3 regions of the Prochlorococcus sp. G5PB11 genome follow, and region 1 is predicted to be linked to each of the others. Evidence: predicted binding sites of a transcription regulator. Region 1 holds the regulator's gene; each other region holds the start of a gene.
The links. Region 1 encodes NtcA, which controls nitrogen genes in cyanobacteria. Its sites were predicted from a motif close to GTANCNNNNGNTAC; they were not measured.
Positions count from the first base shown of each region.

Region 2: AC6EI0_RS02820 (DUF4278 domain-containing protein) is a predicted target of NtcA. The motif match lies at 1,580-1,593, and genes of this name have one in related genera.
Region 3: glnA (type I glutamate--ammonia ligase) is a predicted target of NtcA. The motif match lies at 1,638-1,651, and genes of this name have one in related genera.

Region 1 is NZ_CM186287.1:1,626,233-1,630,914, forward strand. Features, by position in the region: gene dcd (dCTP deaminase) at 1-195, opposite strand, end outside; gene AC6EI0_RS09395 (cob(I)yrinic acid a,c-diamide adenosyltransferase) at 196-792, opposite strand; gene ntcA (global nitrogen regulator NtcA) at 1,104-1,838, shown strand; gene AC6EI0_RS09405 (DUF3084 domain-containing protein) at 1,897-2,823, shown strand; gene AC6EI0_RS09410 (RuvC family protein) at 2,824-3,261, shown strand; gene AC6EI0_RS09415 (DUF3146 family protein) at 3,245-3,502, opposite strand; gene pth (aminoacyl-tRNA hydrolase) at 3,513-4,124, opposite strand; gene AC6EI0_RS09425 (TatA/E family twin arginine-targeting protein translocase) at 4,187-4,402, opposite strand; gene psbH (photosystem II reaction center phosphoprotein PsbH) at 4,436-4,633, opposite strand.
Region 2 is NZ_CM186287.1:469,124-473,805, forward strand. Features, by position in the region: gene AC6EI0_RS02805 (hypothetical protein) at 1-102, shown strand, start outside; gene AC6EI0_RS02810 (hypothetical protein) at 222-539, shown strand; gene AC6EI0_RS02815 (hypothetical protein) at 1,050-1,214, shown strand; gene AC6EI0_RS02820 (DUF4278 domain-containing protein) at 1,320-1,496, opposite strand; gene AC6EI0_RS02825 (DUF1651 domain-containing protein) at 1,733-1,996, opposite strand; gene AC6EI0_RS02830 (hypothetical protein) at 1,999-2,214, opposite strand; gene AC6EI0_RS02835 (hypothetical protein) at 2,814-3,026, opposite strand; gene AC6EI0_RS02840 (hypothetical protein) at 3,705-3,857, shown strand; gene AC6EI0_RS02845 (TIGR01548 family HAD-type hydrolase) at 3,887-4,682, shown strand, end outside.
Region 3 is NZ_CM186287.1:143,205-147,886, reverse strand. Features, by position in the region: gene AC6EI0_RS00760 (nucleoside deaminase) at 1-340, shown strand, start outside; gene AC6EI0_RS00755 (pyridoxal-phosphate-dependent aminotransferase family protein) at 333-1,493, opposite strand; gene glnA (type I glutamate--ammonia ligase) at 1,717-3,138, shown strand; gene AC6EI0_RS00745 (class I SAM-dependent methyltransferase) at 3,281-4,342, shown strand; gene AC6EI0_RS00740 (DUF6439 family protein) at 4,389-4,646, shown strand; gene AC6EI0_RS00735 (ATP-binding protein) at 4,651-4,682, opposite strand, start outside.

The DNA of each region.
Region 1 (4,682 bases):
TGTTCCTGGAACATGTTTGAAAATCAAAAATTCTTTTGAGGATAGACGCAAATCGTATCCATAAGATGAGCAACCAAAGCTTAAAACAGGTGATTTTTTTGATTCAGGTTCAAGATGCCTTATTAGTTTTTCTTGAAATGGTTCAAGCATTCCTAAAGAAGCTTGCTGTGAAATCCAACGATCGTTCTTTAACATTTAATTGCAGCGTAATTCGGTAATTTGATCAGCCATCTCAATCACTTTAGGAGGAATTGATTGTCCCGTAAGAATAATATCTGTAGATGATGGGCGGTTATTGATCATAGAAATCAAATCAGTTTCTTCTATCAAACCAAGGCTAATTGCCATACCAATTTCATCAAGTACGATTTTGTCTAACTTTTTTTCAACTATACGTTTTTTACAAAATTCCCATAGTTCTTTAATTGCTTTCTCTTCATGTTTTTTCTTAAAAGATAAATTTTCTTCTGGCAACTCTCCAGGTAAGCAAGTTTCAATAGCTGGTCTTAACCACTCCAGTCGACCACAAAGATTTACTGCTCCATGGGGACCTTGATTGACTCCGCCTTTCAAGAACTGAGATATTAAAACTTTGCTTCCCAAGCCTGCAGATCGTAGCGCCTCGCTTAGAACAATAGAAAAACTACCTCTAAAAGGAGAGGTGTGTATTTGTAATTGGCCTTGTGTTTTAACTAGTTGTAAAGGTTTTCTATCTGGAAGAGCCCTAAGAGAAGGCCCTTTGGCTAGTGACAAATCCTCTCGTTGAGCATTGATGCTTGATCCTGCATTCATCTCAAATTCGATCGTAACGTCGTAATTTTAATCTAGCGCTTTAAAATTTGTAATCAACCAAAGAACACTATCTGTGGTGTATGAGGTAAAATTTTTTAACTTTTAAGATTCTTCGGAGCTTTGAAGGGGTTTAAATCTATAGACCAATTTTTTGAATACTTTTCAAGTTTATTTTTAAGCATGCGGATTTTAAATAGTAGAATTCAGAACGAGGAAAGAAATTGAGATGGGGATTAAGGGTGAAAAAAGTCGCCATGGCTACATATCGTTTTTTCACAACTTATTAATGTTCTCAGAACGATCAATTAAATATGGTCACTTCATTTCGTGGCTTTACCCGTTTCAACCAACAAAAAAATAGCCATATGGCTGTTAATTCATCATCAAATTCTTTGCCTCCAACCAACACTTTGTTGGAAGTAATTAAGTCTTTAGATGGTGTCTCTACTGAAGTCGTAGATAGGTCAAAAACAATTTTTTTCCCTGGCGATCCAGCAGAAAGGGTTTACTTGATTAGGCGTGGTGCTGTTCGCTTGAGCAGGGTATATGAAACGGGTGAAGAAATTACAGTTGCTTTATTGAGGGAAAATAGTCTTTTCGGAGTTTTATCTTTATTGACAGGGAATAGATCAGATCGTTTTTATCATGCAGTTGCATTTACTCGTGTGGAACTCGTAGCGGCCCCCGCAACTTCGGTAAGGAATGCAATTGAGCAAGATGCTTCAGTTGGTTTGCTTCTTCTACAAGGTCTATCCAGTCGAGTACTTCAAACTGAGACAATGATTGAAACTTTAACTCATAGAGATATGTCTTCTCGGCTTGCCAGTTTTTTGCTGGTTTTGTGCAGGGACTTTGGTGTACCTGGGGAAAAAGGTGTAACAATTGACTTAAGGCTTTCACATCAAGCTATTGCTGAAGCTATTGGTTCAACCAGAGTAACTATTACACGACTACTTGGTGAGTTAAAAAGTTCATCATTGTTGGCAATAGATAGGAAAAAGATAACTATATTCGATCCAATAGCCTTAGCAAAAAGATTTAATTGAAGGCCATTGCATACTAAGGTTTAGGAGGTTTGCTTAATTCCACTTCTTCTTTCTTTCTGTGACAGTCTGGCTGAAAATTCTTTTAATATTAATCCTAGGTGGAATACTATCTACTTTAGGAGATCGCTTAGGTTCTAGAGTTGGTAAGGCTCGTTTAAGTATCTTTAAATTAAGACCAAAAAGTACTGCTGTTTTAATAACTGTTTTTACTGGAAGTATTATTAGTGCTATTTCATTTGCAACAATGATTGTATTTGATAGAGATTTAAGGGTCGGATTATTTCAATTAGAGGATATTCGAGAAAAGATTATAGATAGTGAAAAAGAATTAAAAAAATTAGAAAAAAATTTATATGCTTTTAGAAGTGGAAATGTAGTAATAACTAGTGGCCAGACTTTAGTAACTAAGACCATTAAATTAAATAAAAATAGTGATATAAAAAAAATTATCGAAAGTTTATTGCAGCAAGCTAATCTTTATGCTTTTAATTTAGTAAAAACAAATCAATCTAATTATAGAAGGATATTATTAGTTCGTAAAGATGATATTGAGAAGCTTGAGAGTAAAATATCTGATAACAGAAGTTGGGTTGTTAGAATTAAATCAGCAGGAAATATACTTAGAGGTGAAAATTATGTTTATGCATTTCCAGAGGTCACATTAAATAAAATTATTACAAGTAAAGGAGAGGTTATTGCTTTAGAAAATATATCTTTATCTGATTCTGACTCTGAATCGATTAGTAAAAAGATTAATCTTTTAATGGCTTCAACTTTGGCAGAGGTTAGGCGACGAGGATCGTTAAGTTCTGAGTTGCAAATTAATGCTAATCAAATTAATAATTTAGGAAAGTATCTAGTTAGTAAAAAAAAGGGACAATTTCAAATAATTGCTAGAGCTGTTGATACTCATCAAAGTGCAGATAAAGTCTCTGTATCATTAGAGCTAAAGTCTTTAGAAGAAATTATTAGAAGCAAGAATTAAATGAGTTTTTATATATCAATAGATCCAGGTAATAAAAAATGTGGCTTATTGTTGGCTGATATTAAGTCCAGAAAAGTAATTGAAGCAGGGATAACTTCGTTAAATAAATTTTCTGATTTAGTTTCGTTTTGGAGTGAAGATTATGATATCAGTAAGATAATCATTGGTGATGGAACAAATTGTAAGTATATAAAGAATGAATTAAAACGAAAAAAATTTTTTGATCTAAATTATGTGAATGAAAAAGGATCAACTTTACGAGCAAGGTTTCGATATTGGGAAATTTGGCCCCCAAATTATTTTATTCGTTGGCTTCCGAAAGAAATCCTTTTCCCTCCTGAAAATCTTGATGCCATTGTCGCTTTGATTTTATTGGAAGATTTTTTAAAATCTTCATTGATCTGGCCTGATAATCTAGATATTAAAATTTGGCCCTAACTGTAAAAATGTAATCTCCGCCAGACTCAAGTTTGTAATCAGCTTTTACTAAATACCTTTCTAAGGCATCTTTTATTAAGGCTCTTCCAAGTGGTGGTTCTACAAAAAGTTGTCCCCTGTGAAAAGCCCAAATAAAACTCCATTCGAAATCCCCTGCACGAACAATCCCTTCAACCTTCTTTTGATTAAAGCATTGCTTATGAATTTGAAGATATGCAGTAGTGGATGGTTTGTTATTCATTCTCAAACAGTTATGATTTTTCAGGCTTGTAAGAATTTAGTCGAGTAGTTATATTTTCCCAATTGTTTGATGTGATTGAATCAATACAACTAATAATTTCCTGAATGATCAAATTTAATACTATAAATTCTTCTTTTGAAAATCTACCTAAGACATGAGATACAGTTTTAGATTTTCTGTCTTGTTGAATCTCACTTGGGGGCCCTATCCCAATCTTTAATCGCTTAAACTCAGCAGTCCCTAGATGTTTGATGATACTTTTTAATCCATTATGACCGCCTGAACTACCCTTAGAGCGGACTCTTATTTTCCCTAGAGGTAGATCCATATCATCTACTAAGACTATTAATTGATGATTTTCAAAATTAAACCAATCCTTTGCTGATCTGACTGATTTTCCACTTTCATTCATGTATGTATTAGGCATTAATAGTCTTGTTTGTTCTATACCTGAGCCATAAGCACAAGTCCTACCAAATAATTTTTTGCTTTCACGAAAGCTACAATTATTTTTCTTTGAAATCTCTTCTAAAACCATGAAACCAACATTATGTCGAGTTTTCTTGTACTCAACTCCTGGATTTCCTAAACCAACTAGTAATTTTATGTTATTGCCCAACATATCAATTAGATAGAATCTTTTTGATTCTAAAAGTTAAATATATTTATTTAATTTTGGAGAAATTAGTTTTCTTTCTCCAAAATGTCTTCATTTGAAGACTCTTCTTCTGTCATGGCGTTTTTGATTTCACGTTCAAATTCCGTAGAGGCGCTTTGAAGACCTTTGAGAGTTTTACCAATAGTTCTTCCAAGTTCAGGAAGACGTTTTGGACCAAAAATAACGAGTGCTAATCCAGCAATAACAGCTATTTCAGGTAAACCAACCCCAAAAATATTCATGAGCAAAATTCAACTACTCAGAATTTAATCAATTCAGCCGTTCCAGTCGACAGAAAAACCTTGTAGGAGAAGTGATTGGTTATAAATTTGGAGCATTATAACTAGAAAAACTAGTAGCAAAATTCCTATAAAAGCCATTACTGGTACTGCTCCCCATCCTGGTACAACTTTTCCTTGTCCAGAATTGCCAATGGATTTAAGCAAAGATCCAAGTGCTGTTTTTTGTCCCATGTCGGTTCTCTTAGCTCAGATTTGTATGAGTCCAGATATTGTATGAGAA
Region 2 (4,682 bases), 740 kb from region 1:
GTTGCTTGTATTGGTCAAACATCAAATAAGATTTGGAAAACAGAAAAGAATCATGCGGATGCAAACATGCTTGCAGTTCAAAGATGCAATGGAAGAAATTAACTGGAATTATGTGTTCGTCTACAAGCAAAATAAGATAAAAAGCCAAAAAATGTAACGTTGACCTAGAACTTGATTTTCAACACGATAAAAAGGTGAATATTTGAATATTCACCTTTTTTATGACTTCAACGCTAAAAATAATCGATCAAGAACTAGCTCAGTTTGGGTGGGTTGAGCCAATAGCAATTAATTCAATAAGTGAATTCACGTCACCCAAGATAGATGTTGAAGAACAAACAACTAATGAAAAAGAATCTGATCTCATAGACACATTCATATGTCATCTTATTTTCTATGTGGTTTTTTGCTATTCCCTATTTCTATATATTTTTATTGATTTGGGTTTTGGTTCCTTTTTAAAGAATAAAGTAAATAAATTATTCAAACTCCAAAAAAAGTTTGAACCGCCCTCCTTTATCAGTGCTCATTCCAATTAATACAGACTAGGCTTGTACTTAAACAAATTAGTTGGGTATTCCTTACTATCGCACTAACTAAAATAATGTATTTAGATAGGAAAGAAGTAATTCGCTAACGGTCTGAGTCTGCACAGACCGTTTTTTTATTTAAATGGAAAATTTTTTCGCAAAACTATCAAAATATTTTTTCGGAATTGAAGTTGGTCAATTCTATGAAGAGCCCATAGGAGACGATTACTTATATCCAGATTGGTAAATAGACTTCAAATGCGTTTATCATCGTTCAATCCAAGATTATTCATTACTACACAACCATTTAGAAAATGAGACAATCAATTGATTATTAACTAATAATATAACCACAGACTATATTTTTTTAACTTGGTAAAGCTTCAAGCATAGCCTCTACTCCCATAATTCTTATCTTTGATTCGTTAACGACTAATAGTTAATTCAACTTGAGTAAAAGACGAGGTGTATAAATTTAACAAGATCGATTAGAACATCTATATACCGATACGGAGGGTTATGAAACTAAAAACTCCTTTGAACATAATCAAAAATGCATTAAGTGATATTCGAACAATGCATGATTTCTCTTACACGGTTCCCAATGAAACTAGAGATGAGTTTTGGGAAAAAGAATGTAGTAATCATCCAACAGCATCTACTTGCAAAGTTTATGAGGGCTAACAAAAATAAACTTTGTACGAGTTAATAGCTGCTCAACCAAACAAGAATTATCTAAGCAAAAAAAAAGGCCCTGCCTAGCAGGGCCTAATAAAAAGAATTAACAAACTAATGTTGATAGCGATGACCGCGATAAGCCAATTGGCAGTTTAGCTCAGACTTAGCATCGCTTCTGCATGTGTTGTAGTGATTTCGCCTGTAAGTAAGCTCAACACAATCCTTTTGAGCTTTTTGCTCTTTGTGCTGGACATAGTTTTGTCCACGATATAGAAGAGTTGTCATCATCCATACTCCGAATGTTGATTTAAGTCCCCGTTCCTTGGCTTAAATCGAGATGCGGCTCGCTAAGTAACGAGTTGAACGTTTTGGTAGCGGTTGCTACAAAAACTATTATGTTATGCATGGACGGGACGTGTAGTTCATCTGGATACAAAACTATCTAGTGGTATATACTCAAATTTCAAAATCTTTTTTTCTTAAATATCCACTTAAAATAGAATTCTGCTAATTTTTTTTAAGCTTTAAGAGGTCTCCCATAAGGGTTTATTAGAGACTTCCCATTCTGTTTCCACTGACGACCTCCATAGGTCTCTTGCTTTTTCATAAGTTAGCTTCTCACTTTCATGTAATTGAACATGAGGAGTAATTCCGTGTAGGAATCTGAGCCTGCAGCTTGCGTAGTGAACACTTATGTATGTAGTTCCGTCTTCATCAGGGTGTTTATCTTTTAAAAACCTCATTGCCCAAACTCGATCTTTTTTCACAAGCCAACTTTCATTTCGCATTTTCAGTAGGAGCTTGGATTATCTCTTTTATGCTGCCTAGCATTTGAATGAAAACTATCTGATGACCAACGATTTTTAACAACTTCAAGGAAATCAAATATGAATTCATCTGGGCAATCAAGCTCAACCTGCAATTCAGCTAACTCATCAATTAAAAATTCGAATTTTCTACTTATTAAACCTGACTTTTGCTTTTGGGAAGGAATCCATCTGACCATAACCAGAAACAATAATCAACTAAAACAATAATTAAACTATTACTGCAGAACCTATTTGGTAAACACCTGCTATTAAAACCAAAAGAGGAAGGTTTATTAAAACTAAAAGCTTAGCGGCAGTAATTTTATTAATTGCTGTCATTGCTAAAATGTTTAGAAATTTGAATCAACTGTTGGGAATATAACCAGGAATAATCTATACCTAAAGGTCGGTTCAGGTAGTGCTAACCAGTTCGGGTACAAAAAGAGGAAATCTCTCCAAAAACGTGAATTGATTATGGATAGAGTTGAACATTAGGAGAAGTTCTATAAAACGCAATTTATTATTTTTGTCATCGGCTATGTTTTTGACAGCTATGAATACACAAGCCGAAAGTTCTTGGTTGATCCTTCAAAACAGTACTTACGGAATAGAAAAAAATAGAAATTAAAAACATGTCTCAATGCGAGGAACAAGGCAAGCAGTACACAAAAAGTTCTGGTAATACTCGTTACTTGTGCTTAATAGGCAAATAAAAAAGTATCAAACAAAATACCTTATTGGTACAACTGGGTAGTTAACTTGCTGACTTTTAATTAGTAGACGAATTGAAGGTGGTTTAACAACAATCACAACCTTTGTCTCCTATTATTGCATTTTCTTCAAAAGTATCAGCAATATCTCGAAGCATTAGTGCGATAAATGCAGGAGGACATTGGAGATCACTAGCATTGTTAGCGTATTGCTGTGCCGTTCCCTGCATTGCTGGAATAATGATGTTATCGATTTGATCTTCAGTGGGTAACCACTTCGTTTCACATTTTTCAGTCATAGTTTACAGTCACCTAACAACAGATATAAATGTGTTTTGCATGGAGTCAATAATGTAAATCCATTTACCACTTGCTTAAGCATTTGATCAAACGACACCCAATTTCATTCCACTTTTCACCTTCGCAAGAATCTTATCGTCTAAATCATTGTCTGTTTGAAGAACTAGCCACTCAATTGCACTGATAATAAAAGCTTTCATTTGCTTCTTGAAAAATTTTTTCAACATCAAAAAGAGTACTGGCTTTAGTATTAAGAAAAGGAAACTAACCATTACATGCCAACTTATTCAGTATTGTTTTAACTCATATTCTCAAATATTGGTGTAACCACCCCCAAAATCTTCGCATTGCACTACAACATCGACTTAGTTTGTTGGTTAGATTCTTGTTGGTTTTTGTTTTTTTAACATGCTTACTCCATATCACATAATTTTATTTGGAATACTTTTAGTAGTTAGTTCTGCTTCAATTTTTCAAATGTCCACTGCTGAGCAAAGCTGATGACATCATTTTTTATAATTTCAATGGCTGGTTATTTCTATTTGATGGCCTGCTTATGGAGAGATTTAAGAAGAACCAAAACAAGTTGAAATTCACTTAATATTTTAATTGTTAAAATTGCTTGTTAACTTCAAAGAAGACTAAAACAAATCTTTTTTATTATCGAGTAAAAAAAAATGCAAAGCCTTACAAGATTTTCAGTAATTGGTATACCCGCAACCTTAGGGATAGGAATTGCATGGGTCGGTAATCGAATTATTAAAAATGAAAAAGGTCTCAAAGATCGTGAATTAGAACTTAAGCTTCAACTAAACAACAAATTTCATTGAACATCTCTAATCAAAAGAAAAACTCAATGATGAATAATATTGGCCTAATTTTATTTGATATAGATGGGGTGATTCGTGACGTAACAAACAGCTATCGATTGGCTATCCAAGAAACTGTAAATTTTTTTAGTGGGTGGAGGCCCTCGATAGAAGATATTGATTCTATAAAAAGTGAAGGCTGTTGGAACAATGATTGGGATTTGAGCCTAGAAATGATTAATAGACATGTACAAACAAACAATCTTTCTTTTTCAGCTCCGTCTAGAAAAATATTAATTGAGTGCTTTGAAAACTTTTATTTTGGTGGAGATCCAAACCATGACTCTAGTGAATGGTCAGGTTTTATTAAAGACGAAACGTTATTAGTCAAACAAACACTTTTTAAGGAATTAACTCAACGAAGAATTGGTTGGGGTTTCGTGAGTGGAGCTGAATTACCATCAGCTAAATTCGTCTTAGAGCAGAGGCTTGGCTTACCCTATGCTCCCTTGATTGCAATGGGTGAAGCTCCTGAAAAACCTGATCCAACAGGTTTTATTTCGCTATCTTCTAAACTTTCAAAAAATCCTTTAGGCCTTTCCAACCCTCCAATTGCATATATTGGAGATACTGTTGCAGATGTTAAAACAGTAATAAATGCTCGAATTAAAATCCCAGATCAGAAATTTATCAGTATCGCTATTGCCCCCCCACATTTACATGTAGATACAAGTCGAGAGAAACGTCTAAGTTATGAGGCAGAGTTGAGAAAAGCAGGTGCAGACCTGATTATTAAATCGATGGACAATTTAAAAAATGAAATTATAAATTTGTTTATAAACCAAT
Region 3 (4,682 bases), 410 kb from region 1:
AAAAATGAAAGATCCTTTAGGTCATGCTGAGTTAATAGCACTCCGACAAGCTTCTTGGATAAATAGTGATTGGAGATTTAATGACTGTACATTGATAGTAAATCTAGAGCCATGTCCAATGTGCGCAGGCGCTTTAATACAAGCAAGGATGGGAAAGATAATCTATGGATCGGAAGACCCAAAAAGAGGAGCACTAGGTGGAACTATAAATCTCGCGGAACATAAAAGTGCCCATCACAAAATGATTATCGAGAGAGGTCTAATGGAAGAAGAATCAAGAAAGATTATCGTGGATTGGTTCAAAGATAAAAGAGTTAACCAAAGAAAATATATTATCTAAACTTAGGTAGTTCAGTTTCGAAAATATTTAATATTCTATCTACATTTGTAGAAGTCGAGTTATATCCCATTAATCCTATTCTCCATACTTTTCCAGCCAGATCACCAAGACCACCTCCTATTTCAATACCAAAGTTACTTAGTAAATGATTCGTAAAAGCCTTGCCATCAACACCGTTAGGTATTTTCACAGTAGTAAGAGTAGGTAAGCGTAATTCTTCTTCGACATGTAACTCTAAGCCAATATTTTCCAAAGAATTCCAAAGCGATTCTGCATTCTTTCTATGTCTATCCCATGAAACTTCCAATCCTTCTTTAGCTAACAATCTAAGCGCTTCTCGAATACCAAAATTCATGTTTACTGGAGCAGTGTGATGATATACACGATCACTACCCCAATATTTATTAAGTAAAGATACATCTAAATACCAGTTAGGAACCTTATCTTTTCTTTTGCTCATTTTATTTTCAGCCCTCTCATTCATTGAAAAAGGTCCTAATCCTGGCGGGCAACTTAATCCTTTTTGACTGCAACTGTAAGCCAGATCAATTTTCCACTTATCCAAATAAAGAGGAACACCTCCCAAAGAAGTTACAGTATCAACAAGAAGTAAACAATTATATTTTCTGCATAAATCACCAATTCCATCCATGGGTTGACAAACACCTGTTGAAGTTTCGGCATGAACAATTGCTAAAACTGCTGGATTATGTTTTTTCAATGCATCTTCTATTTCATCAAGTGAAAAAGCATTACCCCAATCTTTATGAATGGTTTCTACATTTGCCTTATATCTGCCTGCCATATCAGCAAGACGATGGCCAAAATATCCTTTTATGGCTACTAAAACCGTATCCTCTGGCTCGACTACATTTGCCAGTGTTGCCTCCATCGCGGCGCTTCCTGTCCCACTCATAGGGAGTGTTAATCGATTACTGGTTTGCCACGCATATCTAAGTAACTCTTGCACCTCACTCATCAAGGCCACATAAAAAGGATCTAAATGACCAATTGGTGGCTGAGAGAGCGCTCTCAAAACAGCAGGATCTGCATTTGATGGGCCTGGCCCAAGTAATAACCTTTCAGGGGAAACAGTTGGACCAAAATCTTTACGATGTTGATTATCAACAGAAGGAAGAATTTGAGTGGCCAAGAAAACAGATCGGTATATATATTTGAGCCTAAAAGGCGATAGGCAAAGTCGGGGTGTTTTTTTTAGGGATTGCAATAGGAATTTGCTAGATATGCCCTAGAAGCCAAAAAACAATCATATTTTTCTGTTAAAAATCTAAAAAAAGTGCTTCTTGATACAAAAGGAGATGCAATAGCTTATTACGTTCATAATTGATTAACTATGTTTGTAAATCAAATTGATCATGAGTAAGACCTCTCAAGATGTTCTTCGTCAAATTAAGGATGAGGGCATTGAGCTAATAGATCTAAAATTCACTGACTTACATGGCAAATGGCAACATTTAACCGTAACTTCAGATCTTATTGAAGAAAGCTCTTTCTCAGAAGGTCTCGCTTTTGATGGTTCTTCTATTCGCGGATGGAAAGCTATAAACGAATCAGATATGGCTATGGTTCCAGATCCATCAACAAGCTGGATAGACCCTTTCTACCATCACAAAACTCTTAGCTTAATTTGTTCAATTCAGGAGCCAAGAAGTGGAGAACCATATTCCAGATGTCCAAGAGCTTTGGCACAAAAAGCATTGGATTATTTAGGAAGCACTAGTGTCGCAGATGCTGCATTCTTTGGCCCTGAACCAGAATTCTTTATTTTTGATGACGTTCGATACAATTCAGGTGAAGGTGGGAGTTTTTATAGCGTAGACACCATTGAAGCTCCCTGGAACACAGGTAGAGTTGAGGAGGGTGGCAACCTTGGATACAAGATTCAACTCAAAGAAGGATATTTCCCTGTCTCTCCAAATGACACTGCTCAAGACATGAGGTCTGAAATGCTTCTTTTGATGGGTGAACTAGGAATACCTATTGAAAAACATCACCATGAAGTAGCAGGAGCTGGGCAGCATGAACTAGGGATGAAATTCGCACCCCTAATCAACGCTGCAGACAATGTGATGATTTATAAATACATTGTCAGAAATGTAGCCAAGAAATATGGCAAGACCGCAACTTTCATGCCTAAGCCAGTTTTCAATGACAATGGAACAGGAATGCATGTTCATCAAAGTTTATGGAAAAGTGGTCAGCCTTTATTCTTCGGAGAAGGTACTTATGCCAATTTATCTCAAACAGCTAAATGGTACATAGGAGGGATCCTGAAACATGCGCCTTCATTCCTTGCATTTACAAACCCAACTACCAACAGTTACAAAAGATTAGTTCCTGGTTTTGAAGCACCTGTTAATTTAGTTTATTCACAGGGCAATAGATCAGCGGCCGTCAGAATTCCTTTGACTGGGCCAAGTCCAAAGGCAAAGAGACTTGAATTCCGATCCGGTGATGCATTAGCCAACCCTTACATTGCTTTCTCTGCAATGATGATGGCAGGTATTGATGGGATCAAAAATCAAATCGATCCTGGTGATGGAGTTGATGTTGACCTTTTCGAACTTCCTTCAGAAGAATTATCAAAAATAGATACTGTTCCATCCTCGTTGAATGATGCATTGGAGGCATTGAAAAGTGACAACAAATATTTAACTGAAGGAGGAGTATTTACCAACGATTTCATTGACAACTGGATAGATCTTAAATACGAAGAAGTTCAACAGTTAAGGCAAAGACCACACCCTCATGAATTCACTATGTACTACGACGCCTAAAGCAAACTCTTAACTATAAAATTAAAGCTAAAAAAATTAGGGACAAAGCAAGAATTTTGCATTCTCCTTAATTTTTTTTTTAGTTAACTGGTCACTAATCAATCGAATCTGTTAGATAATAAAAAAAATTAATCAACGGTTTATGGCAACGCCAAGCCTTAAAAAATTTGCTTATCACACTCTTCAACAGGGGAAAACACTGGCTGGCTTAGCTCATAAAGAGTTGAGTACTAAATTAATGGAAGTTTTTGCACCAGAAGTTGTCCCCGATAATTTTCCAATTGATCAAGAGTTATTAAAAGAAGTTAGAAGATCGATGGAACGACTTGAAAAAGTTGATTGGCAAGAAGCAGAGGCAGGCATTTATCCAAAATCTCAACTTTTCGAAGCACCTTGGTTGGAATGGGCAAAAAAATATCCTTTAATTTGGCTTGATATGCCCAAAACCTGGGAAAGACGTAAAAAGAATAAAACGAGAGAAATTCCGCGAAATGTTAACGAGGAAGATTACCCAAGTTACTATTTACAAAATTTTCATCATCAAACAGATGGATATTTAAGTGATCATTCCGCTGAAATTTACGACTTACAAGTTGAAATACTTTTTAACGGAACAGCCGATGCTATGCGAAGAAGAATTTTATCTCCTTTAAAAAGTGGTCTAAAAAAATATTTATCTGAAAGCTCAAAAAAAGTAAAAGTTTTAGATATTGCGACTGGGACAGGAAGAACTCTCCAGCAAATACAAAGTGCTTTACCTGAAGTAGAACTGTATGGTCTGGACTTATCAGGTTCATACCTAAAACAGGCTAGTAAATATCTAAGTTCGAGAAGTGGTGATCTCGTCCAACTTACAAAAGGAAATGCAGAAAATATGCCTTACTCATCAAACAGTTTTCAAGCATTGACTTGTGTTTTCCTATTTCATGAGCTTCCCAGAGATGCACGACAGAATGTTTTGAATGAATGCTTTAGATTGTTAGAGCCTGGAGGAACTCTTGTTCTTGCTGACTCCATACAGATAGATGATTCTCCAAAATTCACTTCAATTATGGAAAACTTTCATAAAATATTTCATGAACCTTATTACAGGGACTACATAATAGACGATATAAATTTAAGATTAAATGAAAGTGGGTTTTCATCAATAACTTCTGAATCGCATTTCATGACTAAAGTATGGAAAGCGAATAAACCAATTTAATTTTATAAAAAAGTATCTAAAAACACCTTAAAACCAACTTAGTATTATGGTCAAAAGAAATAAATACATCTGGTCAGAGAAAGCCAAATCTTTAGCTAAAGATCTTCACAGGGAAATTAGTATCAATAATTATAATTGGCACGAACTCAGGGGAAATAAAAGAAGGAGAAGTGCTGAATTGATTATTTCTGCGATATCACAATTGATTAATGATGGAGACGAAATAGAAATAGAAAACCTACTCAATCAAGCAATCTTATGGATAAAAGAAGAGGTAAGAGATACAGGATGTAAAAACCACTAAAGCATTACTTTTTTAGTGATAGTTGCAATCTATTTC